Regions from separate parts of the Geodermatophilus sp. SYSU D00867 genome, predicted to be linked through region 3. Evidence: riboswitches for the same ligand, from Rfam matches in the RefSeq annotation. Region 3 holds a riboswitch; each other region holds the start of a gene.
The links. Region 3 has a riboswitch for cyclic di-AMP ahead of ACI8AK_RS20615 (C40 family peptidase). Riboswitches for the same ligand answer to the same signal wherever they lie in the genome.
Positions count from the first base shown of each region.

Region 1: it holds a riboswitch for cyclic di-AMP, as region 3 does, so the genes downstream of both, ACI8AK_RS02645 (C40 family peptidase) here and ACI8AK_RS20615 (C40 family peptidase) in region 3, are expected to answer to the same signal.
Region 2: it holds a riboswitch for cyclic di-AMP, as region 3 does, so the genes downstream of both, ACI8AK_RS07590 (aggregation-promoting factor C-terminal-like domain-containing protein) here and ACI8AK_RS20615 (C40 family peptidase) in region 3, are expected to answer to the same signal.
Region 4: it holds a riboswitch for cyclic di-AMP, as region 3 does, so the genes downstream of both, ACI8AK_RS13835 (hypothetical protein) here and ACI8AK_RS20615 (C40 family peptidase) in region 3, are expected to answer to the same signal.

Region 1 covers NZ_JBJGZC010000002.1:116,788-119,627, reverse strand. Annotated here, with positions in the region: gene ACI8AK_RS02665 (fumarylacetoacetate hydrolase family protein) at 1-166, shown strand, start outside; gene ACI8AK_RS02660 (hypothetical protein) at 224-427, opposite strand; gene ACI8AK_RS02655 (PASTA domain-containing protein) at 550-1,038, opposite strand; gene ACI8AK_RS02650 (hypothetical protein) at 1,279-1,437, opposite strand; cyclic di-AMP (ydaO/yuaA leader) riboswitch at 1,839-1,923, shown strand; gene ACI8AK_RS02645 (C40 family peptidase) at 1,957-2,469, shown strand; gene ACI8AK_RS02640 (carbohydrate kinase family protein) at 2,528-2,840, shown strand, end outside.
Region 2 covers NZ_JBJGZC010000006.1:134,263-137,102, reverse strand. Annotated here, with positions in the region: gene ACI8AK_RS07595 (class I SAM-dependent methyltransferase) at 1-397, opposite strand, end outside; gene ACI8AK_RS07590 (aggregation-promoting factor C-terminal-like domain-containing protein) at 405-1,343, opposite strand; cyclic di-AMP (ydaO/yuaA leader) riboswitch at 1,585-1,745, opposite strand; gene ACI8AK_RS07585 (hypothetical protein) at 1,897-2,793, opposite strand.
Region 3 covers NZ_JBJGZC010000027.1:31,062-33,901, reverse strand. Annotated here, with positions in the region: gene ACI8AK_RS20625 (D-alanyl-D-alanine carboxypeptidase family protein) at 1-521, shown strand, start outside; gene ACI8AK_RS20620 (hypothetical protein) at 633-920, shown strand; cyclic di-AMP (ydaO/yuaA leader) riboswitch at 1,077-1,256, shown strand; gene ACI8AK_RS20615 (C40 family peptidase) at 1,273-2,469, shown strand; gene ACI8AK_RS20610 (M48 family metalloprotease) at 2,640-2,840, shown strand, end outside.
Region 4 covers NZ_JBJGZC010000013.1:47,635-50,474, reverse strand. Annotated here, with positions in the region: gene ACI8AK_RS13845 (protein kinase domain-containing protein) at 1-1,091, shown strand, start outside; gene ACI8AK_RS13840 (DNA-directed RNA polymerase subunit alpha C-terminal domain-containing protein) at 1,115-1,708, shown strand; cyclic di-AMP (ydaO/yuaA leader) riboswitch at 1,814-1,964, shown strand; gene ACI8AK_RS13835 (hypothetical protein) at 1,971-2,840, shown strand, end outside.

The DNA of each region.
Region 1 (2,840 bases), on a different contig from region 3:
CCTGCTGGAGCTGCGGTCGCTGCACGGCGAGGAGGAGCACCCGTGGCTGCGGCCGGGCGTGGAGGTCGCGGTGACGGTCGAGCGGATCGGCACGGTGACCGCACGCATCGTCGCCGGCCCCGACCCGGTGCCGCTGGGTCCCCCCGCGACGGCCGCGCGGGCCTAGGGCGGAGCGTGCCCGTGCTCCGCCCCACGGTGGAGCCGGAGCACGGGCGCGCGCCGGTCAGTCCTCCGCCTGGCCCATCCCGGTGCCCTCGGCGGCGCCGGGGAAGCCGGGGCGGTCCCCGCTGCCCATGGGTCCCTGGGCAGCGCGGGGTCCCTGTTCGGGAGCGTCGTCGGCGACGCCGTTCTCGTCGGGGTGCTCACCGGGCAGCACGTGGTCGTCGGTGCGGCCGTCCGAGCCGCCGTTCGGCGGACCCTGGGTCATCGCGGACCTCCTCAGCCGTGCTCCGACCGGACGGCTGGGCTCACCCCGGTCGGGGCACGGGGTACCCGGCCCGGCGCCCCGGACACGGCTCGGGCGGTCGGCGTCCGCCCCGCGACGGGTGGTCAGGGGCAGCTCTCCTCGAGCTTCACGACGCCGAGGTCGATCGTCCCCTCCGCCGCGCCGGTGACCCGCTGGCCGGCCGGGACGTTCTGCGTGCAGACCCTCCAGTTGGCGTCGAGCACCTGGTTGCGGGTGCCGAGCAGGTCGTGGGACAGGCTGAGGAGGACGCCGTTGGCCTGGATCAGGTCCTGGGCGTCCTGCAGGGTCATCCCGACCACCGACGGCATGGCGAAGTCGACCACCGGCGCGGCCGGCGTGGTCGGGGCCGGGGTGGTCGGGGCGGCGGTGGTGGACGGGACCGGCGCGGGCGCCGGCGTCGACTCGGGAGCCGGCGCGGAGGCCGACGCACTGGTGGCCGAGGAGGTCGACGCGTCCGACGCCGCCGCGGTCTCGTCGCTCCCGCACCCGGAGGCGAGGACGCCGACGGAGAGCAGGACCGGGACGGCGGCGAGCCGGCGGAGCGGACGGACGGCAGAGGCGAGCTGGGTCATGGGACACCCCGTGGAGATCGAGAGCGGCGCGTGCGCCGGTCGCCCCACAGCCGGGCTGCGACCCGGTGCCGCAAGAGGAACGCCAGGAGCCTCACACGGTCGGCGGTCGCCGTCCGGGAGATCCGGGACGGCGTCGTAGCGGGACGGTCACGAAGTGCCCCGGTCGCCCCGCCGGTCCCCCCGGACACGCCGCGGCCCCCGTCCCGGGTGGGGGACGGGGGCCGCGGTCGCGCTCGCAGGTCAGTAGCCGCGACCGGCCTGACCCTTGCCGCCCTTCGCGTTCTTGGCCTGGAAGTCGCGGATGAACTGCTTGATCTTGGCCTGGTTCTGCGGCTTCCGGAGCTCCTGGACGACCTTGGCGGCGACGCCCGAGGCGATCAGGTTCCTCATCATGCCCATGGGGGGACTCCCTCCTCTCGACTGCTGGTTCCGGTGCCCCGTCAACGGGCGGCGCAACCGTCGCGATCCCCGGGGTTTCCCGCTCCCGTCGTGGTGGGCCGCTGACGCGCTGTGCGGGCGCACCGCTGCGTCCTTTCTCGTCCGCCACGGCGTGTCGGCGCCTGCGTGTCGGAGGTCGAGCGGCGGAGAGGACGACTCCTGCGCTGGTGGAACGGGCGATTCGGATCCGCGGCCCGCGTCAAGTCCGCGACTCGCGTCCGGGCGTGGCGCGGACGCGATCCGGTTGAACGCTGCAACACCCCTCCCTACCGTCGTCGCGGTCCGGCCGGCCCTCAGTCACCTCCCGTGTGACACCCGCCGGACACGCCGAACCAGGCGGCCGGCAACCGGCCGGCGCCCGGACCGGGGACCCACGTGAGCACTGGGGTGAAGCGCGCGCCGTCGCGCCGGGCGACTCCTCCGCCCGAACCCGTCAGCTAACCCGGTAGGCGGTCGCGGAGAACAGGAGAACCGTCGTCGATGACGACTGCACGCACGTCCACCGCCCGTCGTTCGTTCCGCGGCATCGCCGTCGCGGCCCTCGCCGGAGCCGGCATCGCCCTCTCACCCCTCCCGGCGTCGGCCGCCGCGGGCGACGGGGGTACCGCGACGGTCGCCGCCGCACCGGCGGCCGCTCCCAACGGCGCGGCCCAGGCCGCCGTCGACACCGCCCTGGCCCAGGTCGGTGACCCGTACGTGTACGGCGCCACCGGCCCGAGCTCGTTCGACTGCTCGGGCCTGACCAGCTACAGCTACCAGGCGGCGGGCGTCTCGATCCCGCGCACCTCGAAGGCCCAGTCGACGTTCGGCACCCCGGTGGTGAAGGCCGACCTGCAGCCGGGCGACCTGGTGTTCTTCTACAGCCCCGTGTCGCACGTGGGCATGTACATCGGCAACGGCCAGATGGTCCACGCCTCGACCGCCGGCAAGCCGGTGGCCGTCGTGAGCCTCGACTCGATGCCGGAGTACGTGGGCGCGCGCCGCGTCGCCTGACGCGCGGAACGGTGTCCCCGGCCGGCTCGCCCGGCCGGGGGCACCGAACCGTCCTCGGGTGGTGTCCGCCGGCGATCCCGCCTGGCCGCGGCCGGCCGGCCCCGGGCCGGTGGTGGCGGTGGGCAAGCTCGTCGCCGACCAGCTGCTCGAGCTGTCCGCGCCGCTGGTGGCCGGCGGCCAGCAGCGGGTCGAGCGGACGACGACGGCCGGCGGCGCCCCCGCCAACGTCACCGCCGGCGTGGCCCATCTGGGTGCGCCGGCGCGGTTCGCGGGCTGGGCCGGCGCCGACCCGCTGGCCGACGGGCTGCTGGCCGGTCTCGCTCGGAGGGGCGTCGAGCTCGCGGTGGTCCGCCGCGGGCGCGCGCCGCTGT
Region 2 (2,840 bases), on a different contig from region 3:
TGCCCGCGACGCCGTTGAGGCCGGCGTTGACGCCGACCGCCGTCCGGGAGAACGGGTCGACGTCGCTGGCCAGCACCCACCGGGCACCGGCGAGGACGGCGGCGACGGCCACCAGGCCGCTGCCCGACCCGAGGTCGAGCACCGTGCGGCCGGCGACGGTGGCGGGCTCGTCGAGCAGGTGGCGGGCCAGCGCCTGCCCGCCGGGCCAGGCGGCGGCCCAGAACGGCGGCTCCTCGCCCGCCCCGCCGGCCGCGGTCTCCATCGCCTCCCACAGGGCGACGACGTCGTCGGCGACGTGCAGCCGCACCTCGGGGACGAGCGAGGGCCGGCGCACCTGGGTGTGCGCGCGGACGAACCCCGCGGGCACCACCCGGGTGGCCGGCCCTCGATGGATCACGTGTCGATCAGTACCAGCCGGTGGCCTGGCTGTGCGCCCAGGCGTCGCACGGCGAGCCGTAGCGCTCCTCGATGTAGATCAGGCCGGCGTCGATCTGGCGGTAGCCGTCGGAGGTCTTGGCGATCCCGGTGCTGGCCCAGGTGGAGTCCAGGAACTGCGGGATGCCGTAGGCGGTGCTGGTGGGGTTCTGGGCGTTGGGGTTCCAGCCGCTCTCCTTGCCCCACAGCTTCTCCAGGCAGGAGAACTGCTCGCCGCTGCCGACCTTGCTCAGCGCGTAGTCCTTGAAGGAGCCGGAGGGCGCGGCGGGCGCGGCCTCCTCGGCGGCCTCCTCGGCGGCCTGCTCCTCGGCGGCCTGCTGCGCGGCCGCGGCCTCGGCGGCGGCCTGCGCCTCGGCGGCCTGGCGGGCGGCCTCCTGCTCCGCGGCGACGCGGGCGGCCTCCTGCTCGGCGGCGACGCGGGCGGCCTCGGCCTCGGCGGCCTGGCGGTCGCGCTCGGCCTGCTCGGCGGCGAGCTGTGCGTGGGCGGCACCGGCCTCCTGCGCGCTGCGCTCGGCGCGCGAGGCGGCGATGTCGGCCAGCGACGTCAGGTCGGGGGCGGTCGCGGCCTGCTGCTCGGGGATGCCCAGCTCGTCGGCGACGCTGACCGCGGTGCCGGCGGTGTCGGTACCGGCGGAGGCGGCGGGGCCGCTGGTGGAGACGACGCCGACGATCAGCGCGCCGGCGGCGGCGGCGCCGAGCAGGAGGGCCGGGCGGCGCGGGCCCAGCGGCGGGCCGCCGCGGCGGAACAGGCGCCGGCGGGCGGGGGCCTCGGCGGCGTCCGCGACCGCGGGCAGCTCGCGGGTGGCGGTGCCGGCCGTGGTCTCGGCGGCGGTGTCGGGGGTGTCGGCGGTGGCGAGCTCGACGGTCGCGGGGGCGTCGGCAGGCGTGTTCGGGACGTGGCGGGACATGAGGGGGTGAGGGCTCCGAGGGAGAGTGCGCGCGGCAGCGGGCCCGGAGGCGGACCTCGGGCATGCGCGTGCGGCGCGGGGCTACGGGTGTCGCGGACTACGGGGTCCCCGGCGACGTCGTCGCAGGGAGCGGCAGGGCAGGGGCGGCCGGCGTCAGGCGGACGCGGGAGCGCGGTGTGCGCGCGGGCAGCTGCACCTGCGGGCCGCTTCGGCCCGGAGGCGGGGCATGCGGGGACTCTCCGTTTCTTCCGTGAGCCGCCTACCGAGTTAGCTGACGGGTTCGGGCGGGAAGGAGCCCTACGCGCGCCGGGCCGGAGCTCGGCGGGCGCGATTCACCCCAGTACTGCGGTGGGTCCCCGGCTCGCGTCCACGGGCGCGGACACGACTCGGCGGCGTCCGGCCGGGCTCCCCAGGACGGGGACCTGACGACCAGCCGGACGTCAGCCACCGTACGGTCGTTACCGGTTCGTGACAACCGCCGGGGCCGGAGGTGCGGCCGTGACGGGTGGGGCGGACCCCCTCGTCCCGGAACCCGCCCCCGCGTCGCCGCTGGTCAGGAGGCCGCGGCCACCTCGGGCCGGCCGGGCCCGTGCAGCGGTGTCACGTCGGACACGTCCGTCCCGGACGACGCCGGACGCGACTCCGCCCGGAGTCCACCGGCGGACTCCTCCAGTCGGGCCAGCCCCCGCTTGTCGCCGAGGGCGGGGACGTCGTCGGGCACGACGCCGGTGACGACGGCGAGCGCCTCGTCCAGCTGCCCGGTCAGCAGGCGCAGCCAGTCGCGCGCCCGGTCGCGCTCGTCGCGCAGGGGCTCGAGCTCGGCCTCGACGGCGTGCCGGCGCTCGAGCGCCTCGGCGTCGGCCCGCGCCCGTGCCGCGGCGGCCTCGCGGTCCCGCCGCTCGCGCTCCGCGGCGGCCGCCTCCTCCAGCCGGGCCGCCTCGCGGCGCGCGGCCTCGAGGACGGCGGCGGCCTCGCTGCGGGTCTGCTCGCGGGCGGCGAGCACCGCCTCGCGCATCTCGGCCACCCCGGACAGCCGGGCCTGCGCCTCGGCGAGCGCCTCGGCGCGGATCCGCCCGGCCTCCTCCTCGGCGGCGGCCGTCAGCGCGGCGGCCTCCTCCTCGGCCCGCCGCACGATCGCGGCCGCGTCCTCGGGGCCGGGCAGGCTCTGCCGCTCGCGGACCAGCTGGGCCAGCCGCCGGCGGGCGTTCTGCAGCTCGGCCGACGCGGCGGCGTAGCGGCTGAGCAGGTGCTCGTTCTCCCGGCGCAGGACCAGCAGCTCGGTCTCGGCCCAGGCGACGTAGTCGTCCACCTGCACGCGGTCGTAGCCGCGGACCGCCCCGGTGAACACCGGCCCGGTGCCCAGCAGGCCGTCGAGCCCACGTCCCGGAGGCGGCTCCGCGGTGCCGTCCCCGGTCCCGTCGGGAGCAGCTCCCCGTCCCCGCAGCGACATCCCGGTTCCCCCTCGGTGCGCCGTCCGATCCGGCCCCCCACCGGCGC
Region 3 (2,840 bases):
TCGGGCGGCCGAGCCTCGGCCCGCGGCCGGAGGTGCCCGCCCCCGGTCCGGTCGGCGGAGCCCTGCGGGTCGAGTGCGGCAACACCGTCTACCCGCCGAGCTTCGACGGCGCCCGGGCCTGGGGCGGCTACCCCAACGGCCTCATCCCGCCGAGCGCGCTGTGCCCGATCGGGGTGGGCGGCCACTCGCTGCGCTGCGACGCCGCGGCGGCCTGGCGGGCGATGAGCGCGGCGTTCGCGTCGGCGTTCGGGCAGCCGATCTGCATCACCGACTCCTACCGCACCTACGCCGGCCAGGTCCGCCTGTACGGGGAGAAGCCGGCGCTGGCCGCGGTCCCGGGCACCAGCAACCACGGCTGGGGGCTGGCGGTCGACCTGTGCGGCGGCATCGACGGCTTCGGCACGCCGCAGTACGCGTGGATGGTCGCCAACGCCGGCCGGTTCGGGTGGCTGCACCCGACCTGGGCCGACCCGGGCAACGGCCGCGAGGAGCCCTGGCACTGGGAGTACGCGGGCGGCTGAGCCGGGACTGTCGGTGGCCGTCCCTAGCGTGCTGGTCGACCGACAGGGAGACCCGTCCCGACCGCGGCCCGGCACCGGGCGGCGCGGCCGGGGCACCGGAGGGACACGGCCATGCTCATCGACTGCGACTCGTGCACCGCGCGCGGCGCCGGCTGCGCCGACTGCGTCGTCACCGCCCTGCTGGGCGCCCCGCCCGCGGAGCGGGACACCGGCCCCGTGCTGCTGCCGGTGCCCTCCGTCCCGGCGGCCCGGACGGCGGACGGCGCACTGCCGCGCCCGGGCGTGGTCGTGGAGCTCGACGACGTCGAGCGGCGGGCCGTGCGGGCGCTGGCCGAGGGCGGCCTGGTGCCGCCCCTGCGGCACCGGCCGTCGCGGGACGGGCGCCGGCGCACGGGCTGACCGGCGCGGACACCCGATCGGGTACGCACCGGAGTGGCGCGGCTGCTGACCGTGTGTGTCCTCACAGTTCCCGCACCCCCCGTTTGTCACAACTGCATCACGTCCGTACTGTGGCGCCGTCCGGCCGGGTGGTCGTCACCCGACGCAGGGTGACCTCGGCCGACACCGCCGAGTCACCGGACGCCCTCCCGGAGGTGCGCGAGGTGAGCCGGGGACCCACCGCAGCACTGGGGTGAGTTCTCGCGCGCGCCGGTCCCGACCGGGGCGCGGAGATAGGGCACGTCTTCCCAGCCCGAACCCGTCAGCTAACTCGGTAGGCGGTTGCTGAGGAAGAAACGGAGAGCCGCCGCCCGTGGCGACCCCCCGCCCTGCCCTGGGGCATGCACGCGAGAAGTCCACACCCACCACCCGGATCGCCGGCCTGCACCGCCCGTCGCGGGCCCGCCGCCTCGGCCGGGTCACCTTGGTCGGCACCACCGCCGCGCTGACCCTCACCCTGCTGTCCGGCACCGCGGCCGCCGACCCCGAGCGGGCCGGCACCCCGGAGCAGGCCGCCCAGCTCGCCGCCGAGGCCGGTCACCGGCTCGAGGTCGTCACCGAGCAGGTCAACGAGGCCCGCGAGGTCCTCGCCCAGCAGCAGGCCGCCGCCGACGAGGCCGACCGGGCCGCCGCCGAGGCGCAGGACCGGCTGCAGGACCTCGACGGCCGGATCCGCGAGGTGGCCCGCAGCGCCTACACCGCCGGCAACGGCGACGGCTTCGCCGGGCTCGACCTGCTGATGACCAGCGACTCGGCCGAGGACTTCGTCGCCTCGCTGGCCACCCTCGGCCAGATCGCCGACCACACCACCTCGGTCCTCGACCAGGTGAACGAGGCGGCCGCCGCCGCCCGGCAGGCGCAGGCCGACGCCGAGGCCGCCGAGACCGAGGCGCAGCGCACCCTCGACGGCCTGAGCGCCCAGGAGGCGCAGCTCCAGGGCGACATCGCGGACTACCAGGCGCAGTTCGCCGCGCTCACCGAGGCGCAGCGGCAGGCGGCGCTCGCCGCGCAGGAGGCCGGCCTGGCCGCCGGCGCGCAGGCCGGGCCCAGCGCCGGCGGCGGCGCGGGTGGGGAGAGCGCGCCGGCCACCGCGGGCACGCGGGCCGCGGCCCCCGCTCCGGCCCCGGCCCCGGCGCCGTCGGCGGGCAGCGGCGGCAGCGGTGCCGCGCAGACCGCGGTGCAGACGGCGCTGGCCCAGGTGGGCGACCCCTACGTGTGGGGCGCCGGCGGGCCGAACGCCTTCGACTGCTCGGGCCTGACCCAGTACGCCTACGCCGCGGCCGGCATCAGCCTCCCGCACTCCAGCAGCATGCAGTCGCGCATGGGCACCGCCGTCTCGCGGGCGGACCTGCAGCCGGGTGACCTGATCTTCTACTACAGCCCGGTCAGCCACGTCTCGATGTACATCGGCAACGGCCAGATGGTGCACGCCTCCACGTCGGGGCAGCCGGTGAAGGTCGTGTCGGTCGACTCGATGGGCGGCATCACCGCCATGCGCCGCATCGCCTGACGGAGGACCTCCCCGCCCCCACCGCTCGCGAGCTCCCGGCGGGCCCCTGCAGGGAGGCCGTTCCAGCACGTCGCGAGGCCGAGGGCCGGTGACCCGGACGGGTCGCCGGCCCTCGGCGTCCGCCGGGGGAGCGCACGGTGCGGCACCGGCGCGCGCCTAGGATCGGCCGGGTGGGCAGGGCGGGCGGGACGAGCACCCGCCCCGGCCCCGAGGCCACCCGGCCAGACCGCACCGGCTCCCGCCGGGCCGCGCTGCTGGTCGCGCTCGTGCTCGGCGCGGCGCTCGTCCTCGTCATCGCGCTCCGGACGCCCTGGACGCCGCTGCCCACCCCGCCCGGCGGCGCCTCCCCGGTCACCGACGACGCCGGGCTG
Region 4 (2,840 bases), on a different contig from region 3:
TCAAGCAGGTCCGCGAGCAGCCCGAGCCGCTGCCCGACGACCTGCCGCCCGACGTCAAGGAGCTCATCGGTGCCGCGCTGACCAAGGACCCCGGCGCCCGCCTGCCCGACGGCGCCGCCTTCCTGGCCGCGGTCGAGGAGGCCCTGGACCCCCGGGCCGCCCCCGTGCCGCCCACCCGCCCGGTGGCGGCCGCCGCCCCCGTCCCCGGGCCGGTCCCGGAGCCCGCGCCGGTCCCCGGGCCGGAGCCGCGCCGGCGCCGGCGGGCGCTGGTCCTGCTGCCGCTGCTGCTGGTCGCGCTCGTCGTCGGCGGCGTGCTGTTCACCACGACCCGCGCCGGTGACGTGCCGGTGGCCGACGCCGCCGAGACGCAGCAGGCCGGGATCGTGCTGCGGGCCGCGGACTTCCTCGGCCGCCCGGTGGCCGAGGTCACCGACGACCTGACCGCCCTCGGTCTCACCGTCGGCCAGCGCGGCGAGCAGACCCCGGACGCGGCTCCCGGCACCGTCGTCGGCCTGGACCCGGTGGACGTGGAGCTGGCCGCCGGCGACCGGGTGCAGGTGGTCGCCGCCGTCGCACCCGACACCGCGGTGCCCGAGCCCGAGGCGCCCGCCGCCGGGCCCGGCCCGTCCGGTGGGTCCGCGCCGGAGGCCCCCGCGGCGACGCCGGAGGCGCCCGCCGCGGACAGCAGCACCCCCGGGACCCCGACGCCGGAGGCCCCGGGCCCGGAGGCCACCACCCCCGAGGTCACGACCCCCGAGGTCACGACCCCCGAGGTCACGACCCCCGAGGCGCCCGCTCCCGAGGCGACCACGGCGGAGAGCCCCGGGTCCGCGGGCACGGCGCCAGAGAGCACGCCCGAGGCCCCGGAGAGCACCCCGTCCGGCAGCACGACGCCGGAACCGCCGGCGCCGGCGACCGGGACGCCCGGGGACACCGCCCCGCCGGCGACGGGGGAGTCCCCGGCCCCGGACGCGGGGACGACGTCGACCGGTGGGGCGCCGGCGACCTCCCCGGCCCCGGACGCCGGCGCCGGCGGGACCGTCCCGCCGGAACCGGCCTGGGACGGCTCCCCGGCGGGACCGTCCCGGTGAACCCGGGGCTAGGGTCCGACGCCATGTCGACGAGGTCGCGGGTCGAGCCGACGGGGAGCGTCCGGGAGCTGGGTCTGCCCGCGCGGGCGGTGGGCGCGCTGACCCGCGCCGGGATCACCACCGTCGAGCAGCTGTCCGCGCTGACCCGCCGCGAGCTGGCCGCCGTCCCCGGGCTGGGACCGGCGATGGTGGCCGCCGTCCGCGCGGTCGTCCCCGAGCCCGTGGCGGTGGGGCTATGGCCGCTGCCCGACGAGGACGACGCGCCGCCGTCCCCGGCGATCCCGTCGTTCGACTCGTTGCGCGCCCCGCGCCGCCGGACCGCGTTCGACGTCCTCGTGCCCGAGGAGGACCCGGGGGAGCCCGCCGGTCCGTCGGTGGTGGCGCCGTCGGACGGGGCCTCCGGCGGGACGCCGGAGGAGGACGAGGAGCCGACCCCCGCCGGGCCGCCCCCCTCCGCCGCGCCGGCCGCCCCGGCGCCGCGGCCGGCCGAGTGGGCCGACCTCGCCGCCCTCGGCGCGCGCGGCGTCCGGGCCGCCGCGGTCCTGCCCTGGCGGGTGACCGGGTGGTGGCTGCGCCTGCCGCTGCGCGTCGTCGGGCGGCTGCGCACCCGCCCCTGACCGGCGTGTGGTCCCCGCCACGGAACGCGGCCGCGGTTTGTCACGGACGGGTAACGGCCGTTACCGTGGCCGAGGCCGTCCGGCCCCGTCCCCGCCAGGGGACCCGGGCGGTCGCCGCCGAGTCGCCCCCTGGGCGAGCCGGGGACCCACCGCAGTACTGGGGTGAATCCCGCACCGGACCCGTGCGTCCGGGCGGGTAGGGCTGCTTCCCGCCCGAACCCGTCAGCTAACTCGGCAGGCGGCTGACGGGAGACCTGCACCCATGCCCTCGAGCACCACCCCCGGCCGCCCCGGCGCGTCCGCAGACCGTTCCGACCGCCGCCGCCCGCCGGCCGCGCACCGCCGTCCGGGCCTGTACCTGGGCGTCGCCGCCGCCGGCGCGGTCCTGGTCAACGTCCTGGTCGGCCCGCAGCCGGCCGCCACCGCCGAGGCCGGGACGGCGAGCGGGTCGGTCGCCGTCGCCGAGGCGCTGGGGCTGTCGGCGCAGTCCGGCCCGGTGACCGCCACCGCCCCGCCGGACCTGGCGCCGCTCGAGGACCTCGCCGCCACCCGCAGCTCGCGGGAGGCCGCCGAGACCGCGGCCCAGCAGTCGCAGGCCGCCGCCGACCAGGCCACCGTCGACCGGCAGCGGGCCGAGGCCGAGGCCGCCGCCCGCGCCGCCGCGGAGGCCGCCGCAGCCGCCGCGGCCGCCGAGGCCGCCGCCGCGGCGGAGGCCGCCGCAGCCGCCGAGGCCGCCGAGGCCGCCGAGGCCGAGGAGGAGGCCGGCCCGGCGGAGACCGCGGGCACCACCGTCGTCTCGGCCGTCGCCCGCATCACCAACAGCACCGGTCCGGTCGAGCCGCAGGTGCAGGCCGCCGCGGACGCCGTCGTCAGCAACGTGCCGGGGGCGGACGCGATCACCCTGGGCGGCACCCGCGCCAGCGCGGCCGACCCGGGCGGCCACCCCTCCGGCAGGGCGCTGGACTACATGGTCATGACCGACGCCGCCCTCGGCGACGCGATCGTCGCCTACCACCGCGCGCACTGGGACGAGCTCGGCGTCGACTACCTGATCTGGGAGCAGCGGATGCTGTCCTCGCCGAACGGGTCGTGGCAGACGATGGAGGACCGCGGCGGCACGACGGCCAACCAC